One region of the Halobacillus sp. H74 genome, then DNA from elsewhere that is predicted to be linked to it. Evidence: riboswitches for the same ligand, from Rfam matches in the RefSeq annotation. Region 1 holds a riboswitch; each other region holds the start of a gene.
The links. A riboswitch is a leader RNA that binds a small molecule or an ion and turns the genes downstream of it on or off. The one in region 1 is predicted to bind S-adenosylmethionine.

Region 2: linked by a shared signal. The riboswitch ahead of ACTWPX_RS03575 (sulfite exporter TauE/SafE family protein) and the one ahead of ACTWPX_RS08275 (homocysteine S-methyltransferase family protein) in region 1 are both predicted to bind S-adenosylmethionine.
Region 3: linked by a shared signal. The riboswitch ahead of metK (methionine adenosyltransferase) and the one ahead of ACTWPX_RS08275 (homocysteine S-methyltransferase family protein) in region 1 are both predicted to bind S-adenosylmethionine.
Region 4: linked by a shared signal. The riboswitch ahead of ACTWPX_RS02315 (5-methyltetrahydropteroyltriglutamate--homocysteine S-methyltransferase) and the one ahead of ACTWPX_RS08275 (homocysteine S-methyltransferase family protein) in region 1 are both predicted to bind S-adenosylmethionine.

Annotation. Positions count from the first base shown of each region.
Region 1 covers NZ_JBQQCI010000003.1:386,803-391,842, reverse strand. The annotation lists gene ACTWPX_RS08285 (CAP domain-containing protein) at 1-480, shown strand, start outside; gene ACTWPX_RS08280 (hypothetical protein) at 705-968, shown strand; gene ACTWPX_RS08275 (homocysteine S-methyltransferase family protein) at 1,099-2,148, opposite strand; SAM riboswitch class I at 2,227-2,338, opposite strand; gene ACTWPX_RS08270 (superoxide dismutase family protein) at 2,572-3,186, shown strand; gene ACTWPX_RS08265 (DUF2207 domain-containing protein) at 3,291-4,925, shown strand.
Region 2 covers NZ_JBQQCI010000002.1:67,916-72,955, reverse strand. The annotation lists gene sat (sulfate adenylyltransferase) at 1-678, opposite strand, end outside; gene ACTWPX_RS03580 (phosphoadenylyl-sulfate reductase) at 702-1,430, opposite strand; SAM riboswitch class I at 1,518-1,636, opposite strand; SAM riboswitch class I at 1,816-1,915, shown strand; gene ACTWPX_RS03575 (sulfite exporter TauE/SafE family protein) at 2,029-2,919, shown strand; gene ACTWPX_RS03570 (DAK2 domain-containing protein) at 3,012-4,679, opposite strand; gene ACTWPX_RS03565 (Asp23/Gls24 family envelope stress response protein) at 4,711-5,040, opposite strand, start outside.
Region 3 covers NZ_JBQQCI010000004.1:568,063-573,102, forward strand. The annotation lists gene pckA (phosphoenolpyruvate carboxykinase (ATP)) at 1-993, opposite strand, end outside; SAM riboswitch class I at 1,279-1,392, shown strand; gene metK (methionine adenosyltransferase) at 1,615-2,811, shown strand; gene ACTWPX_RS12125 (gamma carbonic anhydrase) at 2,849-3,361, opposite strand; gene ACTWPX_RS12130 (lysophospholipase) at 3,421-4,197, shown strand; gene ACTWPX_RS12135 (tetraprenyl-beta-curcumene synthase family protein) at 4,253-5,040, shown strand, end outside.
Region 4 covers NZ_JBQQCI010000001.1:481,775-486,814, reverse strand. The annotation lists gene ACTWPX_RS02340 (SDR family oxidoreductase) at 1-226, shown strand, start outside; gene ACTWPX_RS02335 (bifunctional 4-hydroxy-2-oxoglutarate aldolase/2-dehydro-3-deoxy-phosphogluconate aldolase) at 257-898, shown strand; gene ACTWPX_RS02330 (LacI family DNA-binding transcriptional regulator) at 1,089-2,093, shown strand; gene ACTWPX_RS02325 (hypothetical protein) at 2,191-2,325, opposite strand; partial or broken gene ACTWPX_RS02320 (SIS domain-containing protein) at 2,347-2,535, shown strand; SAM riboswitch class I at 2,730-2,831, shown strand; gene ACTWPX_RS02315 (5-methyltetrahydropteroyltriglutamate--homocysteine S-methyltransferase) at 2,935-4,056, shown strand; gene ACTWPX_RS02310 (aldo/keto reductase) at 4,176-5,040, shown strand, end outside.

The DNA.
Region 1 (5,040 bases):
GAAGCACCAGCTGAAAAGCCTGAAGCACAGCCAGCTCCACAAGAGTCAACTGAAGAAGCACAACCAGAAGAAAACACGCAAGAAGAAGCAGCAGCTTCAGAGGTTTCTGAATTTGAAAAACAGGTTGTTGAATTGACGAATCAAGAACGTGAGAAACAAGGTCTAGCTCCACTAGAGTTGGATACAGAATTAAGTGGCGTAGCGAAAGACAAGTCTCTGGACATGCAGCAAAATAATTATTTCTCTCACAATAGCCCTACCCACGGATCTCCGTTTGACATGATGAAAGCTTACGGAATCGATTACCGTACGGCTGGTGAGAACATTGCGATGGGGCAAACGTCTCCTGAACAAGTAGTAGAAGGCTGGATGAATAGTGAAGGGCACCGTAAAAACATCATGAACCCTAACTTCACCCACATCGGAGTCGGCCATGCAGAGAACGGCAACTATTGGACACAAATGTTCATAGGAAAATAATAGATATTGAAGTTCAGATGCCACCGGAATTTCCGGTGGCATTTTTTTATTCAAAAACACAAAATCCAGATGATGATTGATGATCTTAGATGCTCAAACTCTACTAAAATCAACCGTATGACTTTTTTTCTTTTTTATATGTAGAAAACCTATTGCAATTCGTCTGAATATTCACTAAAATCAATCATACTTTATCTATATTAAAACAAAAGGAAGTGTTCTTTTTGAATACACAAACCGTAAGCCATCTTTATAACGTCTGCCACCTCTGCCACGGAACCGGAACGTATGAAGAGTACGATGATAGCAAGGCGAATATGATCATGGACCACTATCAGCGTACGAACCACGCAAAGGACACAATAGCATGGAAACTAGCCATCGAAGAAACAAGCTATGAAAAAGAATGCAGCCGCTGCCACGGAAACGGCCATGTACTGAATGATGAAGGAAAGCAGGTGTACCGTGAATTACAGCAGTTTGCATAAATATTGAAAAAGGGGAGCGTCTCATTCCATTGAGTCGCTCCCCTTTTCATTGCAGTTCATTCTGTTATTGTAGACCGGTCACTATTTGTCCTTAATCGGATCTCCGACGATTTCAGTGGGGATGCGCTAATTAAGCTTTCGTCCGGTAAGCCGTGTTGTGGCCTTTCAACGTCTCATCTGTTCCGAAAAGGAAGTGTTTTTTCATGTCCGGAGAATAAACAGAGTTCACTGTATTTCTTCCAACCGTTTCCGCGACTTCTCGCAACATACTTGGCGAGGCACCACAACACAAACCTATATAGTTAACACCAGATTGTTGCGCTTCCGCTGCCCATTCGGCAAGTTCATAGCGGTTACAGTACAACGGATCAAGCGATGTCGGAAAGGTCGTTTCGGTCGGCAGTGAACATGAACAACCCCCGTCAGGTAAGTTGAAGAACGTCGGGTGATCTTCTGTGGTGCGGTATGGAATCGGCAAAGCCCCTACATACCCCTCCACTTCTTGACGAATCTGTTCAATATACGGCTGCATTGTTGCCGGGCCGCGGAAGCAATTCATTCCTACAACTAGAGCCCCTTGCTTCTCTAATAAACGACAGGCCTCTTCAACCGTGTAGCCATCGCGCAAAATATTTTCACTCATCAGCCCCAGTGTGATGACTGCCGGTAAGCCTTGCCTCTGTATTTCCTCTAAAGCGATTTTTGCTTCTTCATAGTAATAGAACGTTTCTCCATTTACAAAATCGACACCTTCCTCTTTGCACCATCCTATCATTTCAGCAAAAATCCCTCGGACATTCGCTTTCGATTCCTCATCGTCCGGGTCGAACAGGTTCGTGTTGGAAACGTTCCCAGCTACAAGGGCTTCCTCTTCTGGATGCTCCGCTGCTACTTCTTTAGCTAACCGGATCGCCTGACGGTTCAGCGGCTCCAACAAATCTTCTTTTCCGATGATGCGCATTTTCTCCCTGTGACCATTATAAGTGAAAGCCAATACGACATCGGACCCTGCAAGCATATAATCACGATATGTCTGCTTCAGTGCTTGCGGATTGTCAAGCGCCACTTCCGGGACAAACGAACCAGCTTGCAGATATCCGCGCCTTTCCAGTTCAAATAAATATCCTTCTCCACACACCACTGGCCCTTCCTGTAAACGCTGCTCTAAACTTCTCTTCATCAATAACCCACCTTTTTTAAAATTAAAAAACCCTTCTTCCTGGCAAGAGGAAGAAGGGTTTTAGTTGCTTATGTCCTTCTCTTATCTGCCAGACATTGTAGTCTGTAGGAATTGGCACCATCATCAAGCGTCAACTTGAAAGGTTGCCGGGCATCACAGGGCCTAGTCCCTCCGCCACTCTGGATAAGAGTAATCATTCAGTTTTTTTAGCTTGTTGGAAATTATAAAGGGGGTCGCAGGTAAATGTCAATCATTTTTCTGATAAATCTGAAAAGAGGGTCAAAGGTCTGACATTATGGATTTGCATACCAGTAATGGATTGGTTTAGGAAATATGGATGAAATGGACTCACCCACGTTTATTACCTAGCCTCCTTGTGAAAATATGTTAGTAACATTATATAATAGAAAGGGAGAGATGAAATTGAAAAGTTGGTCGATTGTATTCTTTCTTGTATTAACAGCTATAGTGTTCAGCGCTTGTGGTACGAATTCTGAAGAAGATTCTTCTCCATCAGAAAATGGAGAAAAAAATACTTCAGAAGAAAATGCGACGAATGAAGAAAACCAAGAAAAATCAGAAACCCCAGAAAATATTACGGTAACCTTAAACGATCGAGATGGAAATGAAGTAGGTTCTGCAGAATTGGAACAACAAAATGGAGGCGTGAACATCAAACTCTCAGCCTCTGGTTTGCCTGAAGGAACACATGGTTTCCACATCCATGAAAAAGGAGTTTGTGAAGCACCTGATTATAAATCTGCCGGCGGTCATTTTAACCCGACTGACGTCAGTCATGGCAGCGATTCTGAAGATGGTCCACATGCGGGAGATTTAAATAACATTGATATCCATGAGGAGGGAAATGCCGAAGAGGAAGTGATGGCAGACATGGTGACACTTAAAGAGGGACAAGATAACTCGCTTCTAGGCGGAGACGGGACTTCCCTTGTCATCCACGCCGGAGCTGATGATCAAAAGTCACAGCCATCCGGGGATGCAGGCGAACGTATCGCTTGTGGTGTCATTGAAAATTAATCCATTTCCGAGCGGTCAACCACGAGTTGACCGCTCTTTTTCAGTAAGCTTATGAAACCTTTTCACACACACCGCCGTATAAAAGTTAGAAAGCAGGTGACATTATGAAAAATTTCATAAGCCTCTTCCTTCTCATCACTCTCCTCCTTCTTCCTACACGCGTGTTTGCAGTCGATTTCACGATTGATGAGACAGACATCCATGCTTCTCTAAAAACTAACGGGCAAGTGGAAGTGAAGGAAACACATAGGTATAAATTCGAAGGAGAATTCAATGGCATTACGAGGACGCTCATACCAAAAGAAAAGGCAACCATCACTGATGTGCACGCCGCAGAAAATGGAACAGATTTAAAGATTGAAAAAGAAGATGAATTATACAAAATCTATCGGGGAGGGTCAGATGAAACGGTCACCATCGATCTTTTTTACACGATAGAAGATGGTATGGAAGTCTATGAAGACATCGCCCAGTTTTACTGGTCTTTTTTTGACAAAAATAATGAATCCACTTATGAGGATTTAACGATCACAATCAAACCTCCTCAATCAGCGGATGTGAAAGCAGCATACGGTTACGATGAAGCGTATGATACTGTCACCATCTCAGACAACGGAACAGTCACATTTAAACTTGGCGAGGTTCCAAATGGAAAAAACGGTGACATCCGTGTCGCATATCCTGCAAGCCTCTTTCCTAATGCAGCAGTGACAAGCTTTGAGCCAATGCTCGATGAAGTCATTGCGGAAAAACAAGCCGTGGACGAAGAGGCAGCCGCCCGTGCAGAAGCAACTGCTCAATGGGGAATTCTAGGACCGTACATTATCCTCCCCTTCACTCTAGTTGCCTTAGGGCTGGCTGTTCATGGCCTTAGAAAAAGAAAAGAGACTATGCGTGAAGTTAGACGCCAACGCAGTGGAAGCGGACGATTTCCTAACGAGAAAATGAGCTTACCTGCAATGATGACGTTCACGAACTATGGACACTTGCCGACAACAGCTTTGACTTCATCCTTGCTCGACCTCGTACACAAAGGAAACATCGAACAAATTTCGGAAAAAGAATTCCGAGTCAGCAACCGAGACACCGTGTATGCCCACGAACGCCTTCTTATCGACTGGCTGTTTGATGAAATCGCTCAACAAGAAATGTTCCATGTAGATGATATAGAGCGCTATGCTGAAAAAGAAGAAAACCAGGAAAAATATCGCCAGAGGTTTGCCACCTGGAAGGAAATGGTTAATCAAGAATACCGGCAATATGATTTGTATGAGACTGCAGCAACGCCTCGATGGATTTCTGGTTTTGGAGCAGTTGTAACTTTGCCGTTTGTCGTCCTTTTCCCTTTTTACGGTCAGTTCATTTGGATGGCAGCCTCTATTGTCCTGCTGGGTTTTTTCATCATCTACAGTATCGCTTACCGCCCATTGAACATCAAAGGTCAGAAAATCAAACAGGATTTGCAACCTTTAAAAAACGGAGATCATTGGAAAACATGGGCCAAAGAAGACCAGGTGCCTGCCTTGCTATATCAAATCGGCATTGGCAAACGCGATCTTTTGGCAACGCCTGCGCCCCTCCACACTTCCAATAATGATGACTGGGTGATTTTCTTGATCCTTGGAGCGTCTTTGCAAAACAGCTTCCATTCCGCTGAGCAACATACATCTGTTTCTGCCTCTACAGGAAGTGGCGGCGCGGGTGTCGGTGGCGGTGGTGGAGGTTCTGGAGCCTTTTAAAAAGCCTCAATATCTTTGAATGAATGTCACTCAGATAAAGAAGGATCCACCCTGTTAGAAAATAAATATGAAGCAAAGAAGCCCGGGTGACTGTAAGATTCATCCCGGGCTTCTA
Region 2 (5,040 bases), on a different contig from region 1:
ATCACTTGGGATATCATCACTCTTTGTTTCCCCGACCAGTGGGTTCAGAAATAAGCCGTCTACAGTTTCAAGAGCCGCCTTTTGGATATATTCATGGGCTCTATGTACTGGATTTCTCGTTTGAAAGCCCACGACTTTTTCCCAACCCAACTGTTGGAACAACTCTCTCGATTCCGCAGGGTCCAGGTAGAATCGATCATCATGTTCTTTTGTTGAGCTTTGAAATACTTCAATATCTCCAGCTACGTAATGATCTGGTCGGCCAAACAACTTCTTCACCCCGGGATGACCCAGATCAGTAGTTAAGTACACATTTTCGGCTTCCTTCTCTTTATCCGGTTGATATATGTCAGATACTTCAATGGCTCCATAAACCTTTCCATCTTTCACTAATTTCACTCGATTTCCTTGCTGCAACTCAGCGGCTGTCGCTTCATCCACCGGAAGGGTGATCGGAATACTCCACGGTGTCCCATCTGCAAGTCTGAGATTCTCGACTACAGAATCGTAGTCTGCTTGATTTAAAAATCCTTCAAGAGGGCTGTAGGCACCATTCGCGATCAGCTCGACATCACTTAATGCCATCGCATCCAATTCAATACTCCCTGTAAAATCCTCCTGCTGATTATTACTCCATTTATTAATTAATTTTCCTCCATGAGGTGTAATGATAGACATTTTATAATTCCTCCTTTTGTTATTCAGCTATTGTTATTTCCAGCTGTATGAAGTCCGCATTCTGTTTTATTGAATCCTTTCCACCTGCCCGACCGGCTCTCGTCTGTACTTGGCGAGGTGCAAGGGATGCAGCCGACACTCGGATAGTTTTGATCATGCAATTCATTGTAATCCAAGCGATTTAGTCGGATATATTGCCAAACGTCTTCCCATGTCCAATGAATTAGGGGGCATACCTTGATTAACTTAAAACGCTCATCCTTATTTACGAAATCAGTTTTACTCCGACTAGGTGACTGTTCACGTCTGAGGCCAGAAAACCAGGCCGCCGCACCTGAGAGTGCATCTTCAAGAGGTTTGATTTTACGAATATAACAGCATTGATCCGGCTGGCGTTTCCACAAGGCTGACCCATGCTCCTCCGCTTGTTCCTCTACTGTCAGTTCAGGTTTTTTCATGTGAATTCGTAATTCAGGGTATCTATTTTTCACTTTTTCAATCAATTCATAGGTTTCCTGGAAATGAAGGCCAGTATCTAGAAAGACTACTTCAGCATCTGGTTTCACCTTTGAAATAAGATCAATGAGAACGATTCCTTCTGCTCCAAAGCTGCAAGCATATACAACATCTGACCCGTATTGTCCATAAGCCCAATGAATGACATCAAGTGCACCCTTCGTTTCGTCATCTGGTTGATGGTTTGTGAATGGATCCCCCGGAAAATGATCATAAGTGACAATATCGTTTTCCATAAGCTCCTCCTTTCATTGCTTCAAACAAAAATACCTTTCTTCGTGGATAAGAAGAAAGGTATTTACTCGGTAAAGTAAGAACCATTCTTCTTATCTTTCCAAGCGGTTCAACCACTTGCTGGAATTGGCACAGTGTCTGATCAACTAACATCAGACCCGTTGCCGAGGCTTCGAAGGGCCAGTCCCTCCACCTCTCATGATAAGAAAACAGGATAGGTTGATTAAGTTTTCTGAAAAACTAATTGATACAAATCTTAGGCTCCTTTTATAGATATGTCAATACCATTTTAAAAAATTACAATTTTTCTGTTAATTTCGGAATTAGTTCTTGACATAACATTCAGTGTCCATTAGTTTTAGATATATTATCATTTTAAAAATTGAATCCTTATGAAGAGTCGGGGGAGGAACCTGGTCTGACGATCCCGCAGCAACCACACTGAAAGGTGCTCATTCCAGCAGACAACTCGTCTGAGAAATAAGGAGAGGCTTTATTTGGACCTCTTCTCATTGGAGAGGTTTTATTTATGTCTTTTTCAGACCTCTTCAACCATAAAACCAAGTAAACTTATATGTTTAATCAAAGGAGAGGTTGTTTTTGAATAAATTATTAATTTTCGCATTGGTAGGATTTTTCACCCAGTTAATTGACGGTGCCCTTGGTATGGGATTCGGCCTGACATCTTCCTCAATCTTACTCACTTATGGCCTGGCACCTGCAGTTGCTTCTGCTTCTATTCATATGGCCCAGGTTGCCACAACAGCTGCTTCCGGATTCTCTCATTTCAAGTTTGGCAATGTCGATAGGAGACTTGTCCTAAAACTGGCCCTGCCCGGCGCGGTCAGTGCATTTTTCGGTGCAGCTTTATTAAGTCGCATCCCTGGTGAAACCATTCGCCCATACATATCCGTTTTTCTTCTGGGTTTAGGAATTTACATCGTAGTCCGTTTTCTTTCACTTAATCGGAATAAAACGCTCAATAAAAGCGACAAGCCGCTGAACAAGCGATTTATCTACCCATTAGGTTTTGTCGGTGGGTTTCTCGATTCGATTGGTGGCGGAGGATGGGGGCCGGTTAATACGCCTGTCCTTCTTTCACGTGAAAAGATCGAGCCGCGTAAAGTGATTGGGACTGTGGACACAAGTGAATTCATCGTGACTATTTCAGCAACACTTGGATTTTTGACTTTTTTAGGATGGGAACAATTCAGTTGGCTGTTGGTGTTCGCGTTCATCATCGGCGGTGTGATAGCTGCACCTCTTGCAGCATGGCTTGTCCGTATTATGCCTCCGCTCGTCCTCGGAGTACTTGCCGGAGGGTTCATCGTATTGACTAATGTAAGAACCATTATGATCACCATACCTCTCAATAGCACAGGAACCGTCCTGATTTATTCTCTATTGATAGCTGGTTATATTGTGGCAATCGTTCATTCTGTAAAAAAGTACGTCAAACTGAAACGTACGAACCTCCGCAGTCAAACTTGACTGCCTATCCCTTTTAACAGAAAAAAGGCTCAGAGCTAATACTCTGAGCCTTCGCGTATGGCAGATCCGTTCACAGGTGAGGGTACTTTTTTCTATTCAATGGAGAAAATATAAGAATAGATCGGTTGACCACCCACGTGAATCTCCACCTCTAAATCTTCATATGTTTCTTCAAGGTATTCTTCAAGCTCTGTGACTTCATGTTCTTCGACGTCTTCCCCTGTCAGAATCGTCAGTATTTCATCTTCGTTCTCATCAATCATTTGACTTAACAGCGTTTTAGCTGTTGTCAGGGCATTTTGATCAGTTGAGGAAATTTTGCCATCCGCAATCCCCATGAAATGATCTTTCTCAATGTTCAGGCCATCGATTTGCGTATCTCTTACCGCATACGTAATTTGACCGGTTTTCACGACGGACATAAGGCTGATCATTTCATCTTTATTCGCCATCAGGTCTGCTTCAGGATTAAATCCTAATAAAGCACTCATGCCTTGAGGAATGGTTTTAGTCGGGATGACCACAACTTCATCTTCTGCGATTTCCGCCGCTTGCTCAGCAGCCATCACGATATTTTTGTTATTCGGCAAAACTAACACACGTTTAGCATGAGCTTCTTTGATGGCTTCAGATAAATCCTGTGTACTTGGGTTCATCGTCTGACCACCCTGGATGACCACAGTGGCTCCGAGACTTTCAAATAATTTTTTGATGCCTTCCCCCATGCTTACTGTAACAATTCCGTACTCCGCTTTTTGATTTGACTTCGGCTTTTCTTTTTTCTTCTTACCGACAATCGAAGTATGCTGTTCACGCATATTTTCAATTTTCATGTTGATCAGACTTCCGTACTTTTGGCCTAGTGTCATGGCTTCACCAGGGTATTCTGCATGGACATGAACTTTGATCAAATCTTCATCAGAAACAACGAGCAGGGAATCACCGATTTCGCTCAACTGATTACGAAATTCATCTTCATCGTAAGGAGTCTCTGCTAATTTATCCTCTTCGAATTTGACCATGAACTCTGTACAGTAACCGAATTCAATGTCTTCTGTATTCATAAAGTCTTGGGCAAGCTTATGGTGTTCGGCACTTACCATATCATCCATGGAAACCGTATCATCGATATCAGGAAGTTCTTCCCCTTTCAAGTTGGCAAGAAAACCTTCATAAATGGTCACTAATCCTTGACCACCACTGTCTACGACTCCGACTTCTTTCAAAACAGGTAATAGATCAGGCGTCCGCTTCAACGATTCTTTTGCAGCAGCAACAACACCTTCTACGAAAGGGATGAAGTCGCTTTCCTGCTCAGCGAGATCGACAGAAGCTTCTGCAGCATCTTTTGCAACCGTCAAAATTGTACCTTCCACAGGTTTCATAACAGCTTTATAAGCAGTGGTAACGCCTCCTTGAAGCGCATCTGAGAAATCTTTCGTCGTTAAAGTTTCTTTCTCTTCGACCACTTTGGAAAATCCACGGAAAATCTGGGAAAGTATGACGCCGGAGTTCCCGCGCGCACCCATTAATAACCCTTTGGATAGTGATTTAGAAACGATGCCTGCATGATTCCGATCGACCATTCTTACTTCCTCCGCCCCAGAAGTCATGGACAAGTTCATATTCGTCCCTGTATCCCCGTCCGGCACTGGAAAAACGTTCAATGCATCAATCATCTGTGATTTCTGTTTTAAATGATGTGCCCCTTGCAAAATCATTTCGGCTAAGGTTTTGCCGTCTAACTTTTGTAACGTCACGCTTACTTCCTCCTTTGACTACAACTGCTGCCTATTCGCTTGTCACCCGGACTCCTTGTATGAAAATATTCACAGAGTCGATAGACAATCCGATTGTTTTGTTTAATGTGTATTTCACTTGTGATTGGACGTTATGGGCCACTTCAGAAATCTTTGTACCATAACTCACGATAATGTACATATCTATATGGAGGCGATCTTCGTCCTGTCTGACCACGACCCCTTTTGAAAAGTTCTCTTTGCGTAACATTTCAGATAGGCCGTCACGGATTTGATTTTTTGATGCCATACCGACGATTCCGTAGCATTCAACTGCTGCACCACCAGCAATCGTTGAGATGACTTCATTACTTATTGTTAT
Region 3 (5,040 bases), on a different contig from region 1:
TACTGTATTTTCAATATGCTCGAGAGGATAAGCAGCACGAGTATTTTCAGTTAGACTCGTATCACTGTAATCAGGTCTATGGGTTTCTTCGTTTAACACCACATTTTCTAACACAGCTCCAAAATGAATGGCATCAAAAATCTGCGGTTCTTTTTCTTGGGAGAGGTTGATACATTTCGCGTAGCATCCTCCTTCAATGTTGAATACTCCGTAACTGGACCAAGCATGCTCATCATCCCCGATTAATCGGCGCTGTGGATCAGCAGACAAAGTGGTTTTCCCTGTCCCGGAGAGTCCGAAAAATAAAGCGACATCTCCTTCTTTTCCGACATTTGCCGAACAGTGCATAGGCAGGACGTTCTTTTCAGGAAGAACGTAATTCATCACAGAAAAGATGGATTTTTTTATTTCTCCTGCATATTCTGTGCCGCCTATAAGTACAACACGGTGTTTGAAGGAAATCATGATGAATGCTTCAGAGTTCGTACCATCTACACTGGGGTCCGCTTTGAAGGTTGGTGCTGAAATGACTGTGAATTCAGCTTCGTGATCTTCAACTTCTGAAGTCTCAGGACGTATGAACATTTGTCGGGCGAACAAATTGTGCCAAGCGAATTCGGTAAGTACTTGAAGGGGGAGGCGGTGTTTCTCATCAGCTCCTGCATAACCTTTGAAAACGAATAATTCATTTCTTCCCTTCAAATAATCCAGAACTTTATGGTACAGATTTACGAACGTGGAGTCATCGATAGGTTTATTGACAGTTCCCCAGTCGACTTTATTTGCAGTCGTCTCATCTTTTACGATGAATTTATCTTTTGGTGATCTACCAGTGTAAGTACCTGTCGTTGCTTGAACGGCCCCTTTTTCCGTTAAAGTTCCTTCATTACGATATAAGATCCTTTCCACTAAATGTGGAACAGATGATTGGTGTTGGACATGCTCTTGCGCTAATAAGAGGTTTAATTCTGACATTTGATTGATGGTACTCATATGCGTCGACCCGCCTTTATATTAAAATTTAAATGTAAGCTAATCTGGAATTAGTATAACACATTAATCACAATAGTCCATACTATTATTGAAAATGCTTTCATGATATTAATTTCTATATATATGTGGGAAATACCTTGTTATCATCTTATGTAATATACTAATGAACGTTTACGATTGAAGAAAGGATCGACCACTTCCACATGGTCCTTTTCCCTTAGAAAAGCTTAGTATTCTAATTGACATTAAACATGGATTTCGATACGATAACTGAGAACGGAAACTCTCTTATCCAGAGTTGGTGGAGGGACAGGCCCTTAGAAACCCAGCAACCGTCTTTTCAAATGACATGGTGCTAACCTGAAGCAAGGAATGAGAACACTCCTTGGACGATAAGAGCGAAAGGAAGCAGCCCCTTTCCTCGATATAGGAAGGGTTTTTTCTTTTTTATGAGAAATATCCGTAGCAGGTGGAAAACCTGGTGATATTCCTATGTAAAAGCTCAATTGGTTGTGAAATGATTCAACAAGAAAATATATGAAACAGCTTATTAGTTTCTGCACATACTGGTAAAGAGTTCCGTCTAATACTTTGTACTTACAGAAGGAGGAGTTTTTCAGAATGCCTGCCAACCGCCGGTTATTCACATCAGAATCTGTTACAGAAGGACACCCTGACAAAATTTGCGATCAGATTTCTGATGCCATTTTAGACGAAATTTTAAAAAATGACCCGAACGCGAGGGTTGCATGTGAGACAACAGTTACAACGGGACTGGTGCTTGTCTCCGGAGAGATCAGTACTAATACTTATGTAGATATACCTTCGATTGTCCGTCAGACAATCAAAGAAATAGGATATACACGAGCGAAGTATGGATTTGATGCCGATACTTGCGCTGTATTGACAGCCATCGATGAGCAATCTCCTGATATTGCTGGAGGCGTTGATGTTGCTTTAGAATCTCGAGAAGGTAAGATGAGTGATGATGAAATTGAAGCCATTGGTGCTGGAGATCAAGGTCTGATGTTCGGATTCGCTAACAACGAAACAGACGAACTTATGCCGCTTCCGATCGCTTTGGCTCATAAACTTTCTAAACGCCTGGCAGATGTCCGCAATGATGGTACCTTGGATTATTTGCGTCCAGATGGAAAGACTCAGGTGACGATAGAATATGATGATAAGGATCAACCGGTCAGGGTTGATACAATTGTCATTTCTACTCAGCACGCAGAGGAGATCACACTTGAGCAAATCAAGAAAGATTTAAAAACCCACGTCATAGACCCTGTCGTACCTAATGGTTTGATTGATGATGAGACAAAGTATTTCATTAATCCTACTGGCCGCTTCGTTATCGGTGGACCTCAAGGAGATGCAGGGTTGACGGGGAGAAAAATCATTGTCGACACCTATGGAGGTTACGCTCGTCATGGAGGCGGTGCTTTCAGTGGTAAAGATGCTACCAAAGTTGACCGTTCTGCTGCGTATGCTGCCCGTTATGTAGCAAAAAATATAGTCGCTGCGGATCTTGCTGATTCTGTAGAAGTCCAATTAGCATATGCGATTGGAGTGGCCCAACCTGTATCGATCTCCATCAATACGAATGGTTCAGGGAGAGTATCGGAGGAGAAACTTGTCGAAGCTGTTCGCGAATTGTTCGACCTTCGTCCGGCCGGGATCATTAAAATGCTCGACCTTCGTCGGCCGATTTACCGCCAAACAGCTGCATATGGTCACTTTGGCCGGACAGATGTAGAATTTCCTTGGGAAAAAACAGATAAAGCAGCTCAATTGAAAGATCGGTTTAAATAATAAAAAACTGCCTCCACTTTACCGTGGAGGCAGTTATTTATTTCTGCTGTTTTTTATAATATTGTCCTTTTTCAACATAGCTTGCGCGAATGCGATTCAACTCTTTAATGTCATCATTATTCAATTCTCTGATCACTTTAGCCGGCCGACCGAAAGCTAGTGTATTTGGAGGGATCACTTTACCGGGCGGTACTAGACTCCCTGCACCGATGAATGCCTGTTCCCCGATTTCCGCACCATCCAGAATAAGCGAACCCATCCCGATTAAAGCATTTTCCCTTATATGAGCAGAGTGGAGTGTAACTTGATGGCCGACCGTCACGCCATCCTCAATGATCAAGGGTTGATCAGGGCTTTGATGCAGAAGGCTGAGATCCTGGATGTTTGTGTTTTTACCGATATGTACTGGTGCCACATCTCCTCGTATTACTGTTTTAAACCATATGCTTGCCATTTCACCTATGGTGACGTCACCTGTAATAACCGCATCATCCGCTACGAAAGCGCTCGGGTGGATGTCCGGATGCTTTCCTTTATATTCGCAATACATACTGAACCCCCTTATAATATAGTTGATAATAGTATATCAGAAGAAAAGGGGGGAACGCTGTGAAGAAATTGGAGTCTGTTGACGATATCGCTACCATCGTTCTCGTACACGGGGCCTTTGAACATGGTGGCAGGTACAAGGAATTAGTGGAACGTTTACGTCAGGATCACTTTTCAGTCATATATGGCGACCTTCCCGGGCAAGGTGTTTCAGAAGGGAAGAAAGGACATATCCATTCTTTTAAGGATTACACCAATACAATCAAATCCTGGGTGGAGCAGGCAAATCCTGAAAAAAAGATATTCATCATTGGCCATAGCATGGGAGGGTTGGCTGTGATTCGGTTCATGGAAGAAAAACAAACAAAAGTAGATGGAGTGATTCTGTCCTCACCAGCGGTTAGTATCTTGAATAAAGCAAGCAAACCTTTAGAGGCAGTTTCTTATCTCCTGAACCATATCACCCCTTCACTTAGGATCAAAGCTTCTCAGCAGCCAGAAATCATAACAAGGAATCCTAAGAAGATTACGGAATTCAATGAGGATCCATTGATTATTGATAAAGTTTCTGTTCGGTGGTATCGTGAATTTCAAAAGGCGACACGTCAAGCATTTTTGAATATTGACAAATTCCCTGATGTCCCTCTGCTGGTCATGCAGGCAGAAGCGGATTACATGGTTGACGCTCAAAAAACTACAGAGTGGTTTGATAAAGTCGTTTCGAAAGAAAAGAGCTATAAACAGTGGCCTGGGCTTTATCACGAAATTTTTAATGAACCGGAATTTGAAGAGGTTTATCGCTATACACGGTCTTTTATCGATAATCATTTTAATTAATCTGCAAGGAGGCAACATCTTGATAGGTTCTGTTCCAAAAAATGCCGTCCACCTCATGTATCAAGTTTACAAAAATATTTTCCCTGCCGTTCATCAAGAACTTGAGCGATGGATTGAACTTGCAAAAGCTATACCAGATGAAGAGTTGAGAACTCAAGCACTTGCCAGCATTGAAGAAAAAACGTTCCATTGCGAAGGGGGAGCAATCTATTCCGTGTTAGCAGGGAATGAAGCAAGAGAGGCGATTCGCTTCATAGTTGCTTACCAAACCATTAGTGATTATTTGGATAATCTCTGTGATCGCAGTACTTCAATGGATCCTGAGGATTTCAGAATGTTGCATCAATCTATGACAGACGCTCTCACTCCAACTAATGAAACAAAAGATTACTACCGTTATCGTGAGGAAAAGAATGATGGCGGGTATTTACATCAACTAGTAAAGACTTGTCAAGATGTACTGGGGAAAGCTGAAGGGTATGAGATGGTGGGTGACTATACTTTGAAGCTAGGGTCCCTATACAGTGATCTGCAGGTACATAAACATGTTATTGAAGAAGAGAGAATACCACGGCTTCAGCAATGGTTTGAAATGCATCGAAAAGAATGGCCGGAATTGAAATGGTATGAGTTTTCTGCCTGCACAGGGTCAACATTAGGCATCTTCTGTCTTGTTTCTTATACTTTGGGCGGAAGGATCGATCATTCATTAGCTGCTCAAGTGGAACGCAGCTATTTTCCATTCATGCAAGGGCTGCATATTTTATTGGATTACTATATTGACCAAGACGAAGATGAGTTGGAAGGTGACTTGAACTTCTGTGCTTATTATGAACATGAAGA
Region 4 (5,040 bases), on a different contig from region 1:
CGGTTTCTTTCTTACTGATCAAAACCGGGCGTTACTAACCAATGAAGATGGTTCATTGACAGAGCGTGCTCATAAAATCATCAGCCAAACCCCTAAGCAACGCTTTGGAAAACCTGAAGACTTGCTTGGAACTTTAATCTGGCTGGCTGATGACGAGATGTCTGGTTTTGTCACAGGTATCACGGTCCCTGTGGATGGTGGATTCCTCGCGTATTCCGGTGTGTAAAAAATAGATTAAAGGAAGGAGGAAGATATCATGAATAGAAATCTTTTCGACCACATGTTATCTTCAGGTATTGTTGCTGTCATCAGAAAAGTGGATCCAGCTAAGGTGAAGCCTCTTGTTCAGGCATTTATCGACGGGGGAGTGACAGGAATAGAGATTACGATGGATTCGGAGGATGCCCTGCGGGTCATTACGGAAGTGAAAGAGGAGTTTGAAGAGAAAGCAGTCATCGGTGCTGGGACGGTAATGAATAAGGAACAGGCAGAAAAGGCGATTTCAGCAGGTGCTGACTTTATATTTGCTCCGATTTTATGTAAAGAGACAGTCGAATACACAAAAGAACAGGGGGTTATTATGATCCCTGGCGTATTTACTCCCACTGAAATGCACCTTGCAGATCAATGGGGAGCGGATATGGTGAAGGTTTTCCCTGCCAATGTGCTTGGGCCGAAGTTCCTGAAGGATGTCAGCGGACCTTTAAGCCACATCCAAATGATGCCAACTGGAGGCGTCAATCTTAATAATCTTCAATCCTTCATGGAGGCTGGTGCGGTAGCTGCGGGAATAGGAGGTTCTCTCGTTAATAAATCGTTGATCGAACGTGAGAATTGGACAGAACTTCAAGAACTGGCAGAGCAATATGTGGAGAAAGCGGGCTTAGTCAAGGTGTAAGGGAAAATGCCTTATCATCTCTCCAAGTTATAGGGGGCTCATGGCAAGACAGCCGCATCCTCGTTTCTAACCTTGATAACTGAATAGGGGGAATAAGTGGATGGAGTCGCCCTTCACTTGTATACTCTAATAATAGGTGGGCTAACCGAATTTATTATACGGAATATATTTAAAGATATGGAGAGTTCAAATGAAAACGGTGACTATTTCCGATGTTGCTACACACGCAAAGGTATCAAAGAGCACAGTTTCTCAATATTTAAATAAACGATATGACTATATGGGTGAAAAGACGAAACAGAGAATTGAACTAGCAATTGAAGAATTGGGTTATCAACCTAATATTGTTGCACGAAGCCTTAAGCAGAAATCTACAAAGACGATCGGAGTGATTGTAGCAAATATTCTACACAACTTCACAACAGAAGTAACAAGGGCGATTGAGGATGTATGTATCAGTTCTGACTATCACACCATCATATGTAACGCAGATGATGACCCTGAAAAAGAAAAGCATTATATCGAAATGCTACGAGCGAAACAAGTAGATGGGCTGATCATCTTTCCTACAGGTGATAACAGAGGATTATATGAAAAAATGCTCAAGGATCGCTACCCTGTCATCTTTTTAGACCGTAAAGTGGAAGATATTCCTATTTCATCAATCTTATTAGATAATGAGATGGCTTCAGGCCTGGCTGTAGAACACTTCGTTCAAAAAGGTTACAGTCGTATCGGCATGATAACCACTTCTATCATCAATCACATCACGCCGAGGTTAGAACGTATTCAGGGTTATGAAAAAGCCATTCATAAAGAAGGGCTTCCTTTTGTTGAAGAGTATGTGAAAAGTGCGGAGCCTACGAATATCCAGCGGGTGCTTGAAGAGTTATTGGACTTAGAAGAACCTCCTGAAGCAATCCTCGCCGGAAATGACCTTGTATTGATCGAAATATTGAAATACGCAAAACAAAACGGTATGAAAATTCCTGAAGACCTGGCTGTCATTGGTATTGATGATGTTTCTTTTGCCAGCTTCTACACACCAGCGATTACAACGGTGGCCCAACCAACATTTGAAATAGGAAAGATGGGGGCCGAAGCTTTACTGGATAAGATCAGGAATAACAAAGTAGAAGATGAACTTCTAAATTACAGATTCGATCCCCATTTAATGGTCAGGGACTCAGTTTAGAGAAAACATATGAGGTGTTAGGTTGAATTTGCAATAACAGAGATAACGAATTATTTTTGTTTGAAGAAAAATTCCGAGATGACAGTAGCTGGAGGAATTAATCCACATTACCGCAGGTTTCAGCGTAACCCCCGACAACGTCATGGTAGGAATGGTGATCATAAAGCACGGAATCCTGTCTGTCATTGCTTCCAAATGAAAGGAGAGATAGAGGACCTATGAAGCACATCATCCAAACCGTCTCCTGTCCACGGCCACTCGTATTTTCGTTTCAGGCGAAGGACGATCTGGTTTGATGGGGAAAGCTTTCGCTATGCGGTTGATGCATAGTGGGTATGAAATTTACGTAACAGGAGAAACGATTACACCAAGTATTGAAAAAGATGATTTATTAATTATTATTTCGGGATCAGGAGCCACCTCATCACTTCTTCAATATGCTGGATCTGACCGATTTCCATGTCAATAAACCGACGACGCATCTGAGGGCTCCCTTTGACAAGATTGAGAAAATAATAGAGCGCTAAGTGAATATACTCTTGTGTGAATTTTTCCGGGGATAAAGATCATAGTTCAGAATAATTTGTCAATTTCTGGTTCTTCCTGTATAGTAGACTTTAAAATCAAATACATTGTTTCTTATCCAGAAAGGTGGAGGGACTGGCCCGGTGAAACCTTAGCAGCAGACTTTCGATAGTACTGTGCTAATTCCAGAAGCGATTTGCTTGGAGATAAGAAGAGAAAATGATTCGTATTCCATTCAGCCCCTCTTCTTATATAGAAGAGGGGTTATTTTGTTTCATGTGAAATCACAAATCATAAGGAAGGCGGGGATAAGCCCATGTCAGTATCAACAGAAAGAAATGTGAAGAGACAACCATTCAAAGGAGATCATGTCGGCAGCTTTTTACGTCCTGAACGTCTGAAACAAGCACGCGCAAAGCAGGAGAGAGGAGAGATTACAGAACAGGAATTAAGAAAGATTGAAGATGAAGAGATTATTAAATTAGTAGAAAAGCAAAAGGAAGCGGGCTTGAAAGCTGTAACGGACGGAGATTTCCGGCGCAGCTGGTGGCACTTCGACTTTCTTGAAGGACTGGATGGGGTCGAAGGGTTTGAGGCTGAGCGCGGATTGAAATTTGATGGGGTGGAAACGAAAGCGCGCGGAATCAAAGTGACAGGGAAAGTGGGTTTCACCGATCATGATATGATAGAACACTTTCGTTTTCTGAAAAAGAACGCAGGGGACGCGGTCGCCAAATTAACGATCCCAAGCCCTAATATGCTTTTATTCCGAGCGGAAAGGGAAGAGGGTATTTATGAAAGTGATGAAGCCCTTGTCGATGACCTGATAGCTGCCTACCAAGGGTTCATACAGAAAATTTATGAGGAAGGATGCCGCTATCTTCAGCTTGATGATACATCATGGACGACTTTCTTTTCTGAAGAAGGACGCACATCCATCGAAGAGAAGGGAAAAAATCCAGAGGAAGTGGCAGAACTGTGTGCACGTGCCATCAATGAGGCGATAGCAAACAGACCAGCGGACATGCTCATCACAATGCATATCTGCCGGGGGAATTTCCGTTCCACCTTTATGACAAGCGGCAGTTATGAGGCGCTTTCTGAAACGATTTTCGGAGGATTGGATGTCGATGGACTGTTCCTTGAATTTGACGATGAGCGCTCCGGAGGTTTCGAACCCCTTCGTCATGTCCGGCGTCCAGACCTTTCGATCGTTCTCGGCTTGATCACCTCCAAATTCGGTGATTTGGAAGATCCGGAACGAGTGAAAGCGCGTATTTTGGAAGCGTCCGATTATGTAGCAATGGACCAATTGTGTTTGAGCCCTCAATGTGGATTCGCATCAACGGAAGAAGGAAATGAAATTACTGAACAACAGCAATGGGGTAAAGTACGTCATGTGGTGAACATTGCCGACGAAGTGTGGAATGAAGGGTAAATAATGTTTTAATAACCTTCCAGCCGGCTACACATAGAATGTACCGTTAATTGGTAGATGATTTATTTTTCTATAGTTGGTTATGCAACTATAGGTTTTCTCAAAGGAGGAATAGATTCATGAAATCACTAGAGAATGCACTGAAACATAAAGTAGGACTAGGTACCGCACCTTTAGGTAATATGTTCCGGGACGTGCCGGAAGAAGAAGCGCAGAAAACAATCCAAACCGCTTGGGACCAGGGAGTGCGCTATTTTGATACCGCCCCTTTTTATGGCGCTGGTTTAGCAGAGATCCGGGTAGGTGAAGTGTTATCAAAATATAATCGTGATGACTATGTGATAAGCACAAAAGTAGGTCGTTATATGACTGAAGAAACAGAAGAGAATGAAGGTCTGTTCGAACATGGCCGTAACAATCAAGTCATCACAGATTACACGGAAGTAGCAACGAAAAGGTCGATCGAACAGAGTCTGGAACGTCTACAAACCGACCGTTTGGACATGGTCTTCGTTCATGATGTTTCTCCAGATTTCCATGGTGATGCATGGACCGAAAAGTTTGAACAAGCTAGAAAAGGAGCTTTCCGCGTGCTGTCCCGTCTTCGGGAAGAAGGTGTCATCCGTGCCTGGGGACTAGGTGTCAATACGACAGAACCGATTGAACGTGCGATGGATCTGGAGGACACAAAACCGGATATCTGTTTATCTGCTACGCAATATACCCTTTTACAACACGAACAAGCATTACAGGGTATGATGGCAAAGGCTGAAGAAAACGATGTGGACATTGTGGTCGGAAGCCCTTATAACTCCGGGGTACTGCTTGGCGGTGATCATTATAACTATGAAAAAGCGGGCGATGACATTATTAATCATGTCAATCAACTGAAGGAAATCGGTGAAAAATACAATGTTCCGTTGAAAGCAGCTGCTCTTCAATTCTCAACAGCTCACCCGGCGGTCAAGTCAGTGATTCCTGGTT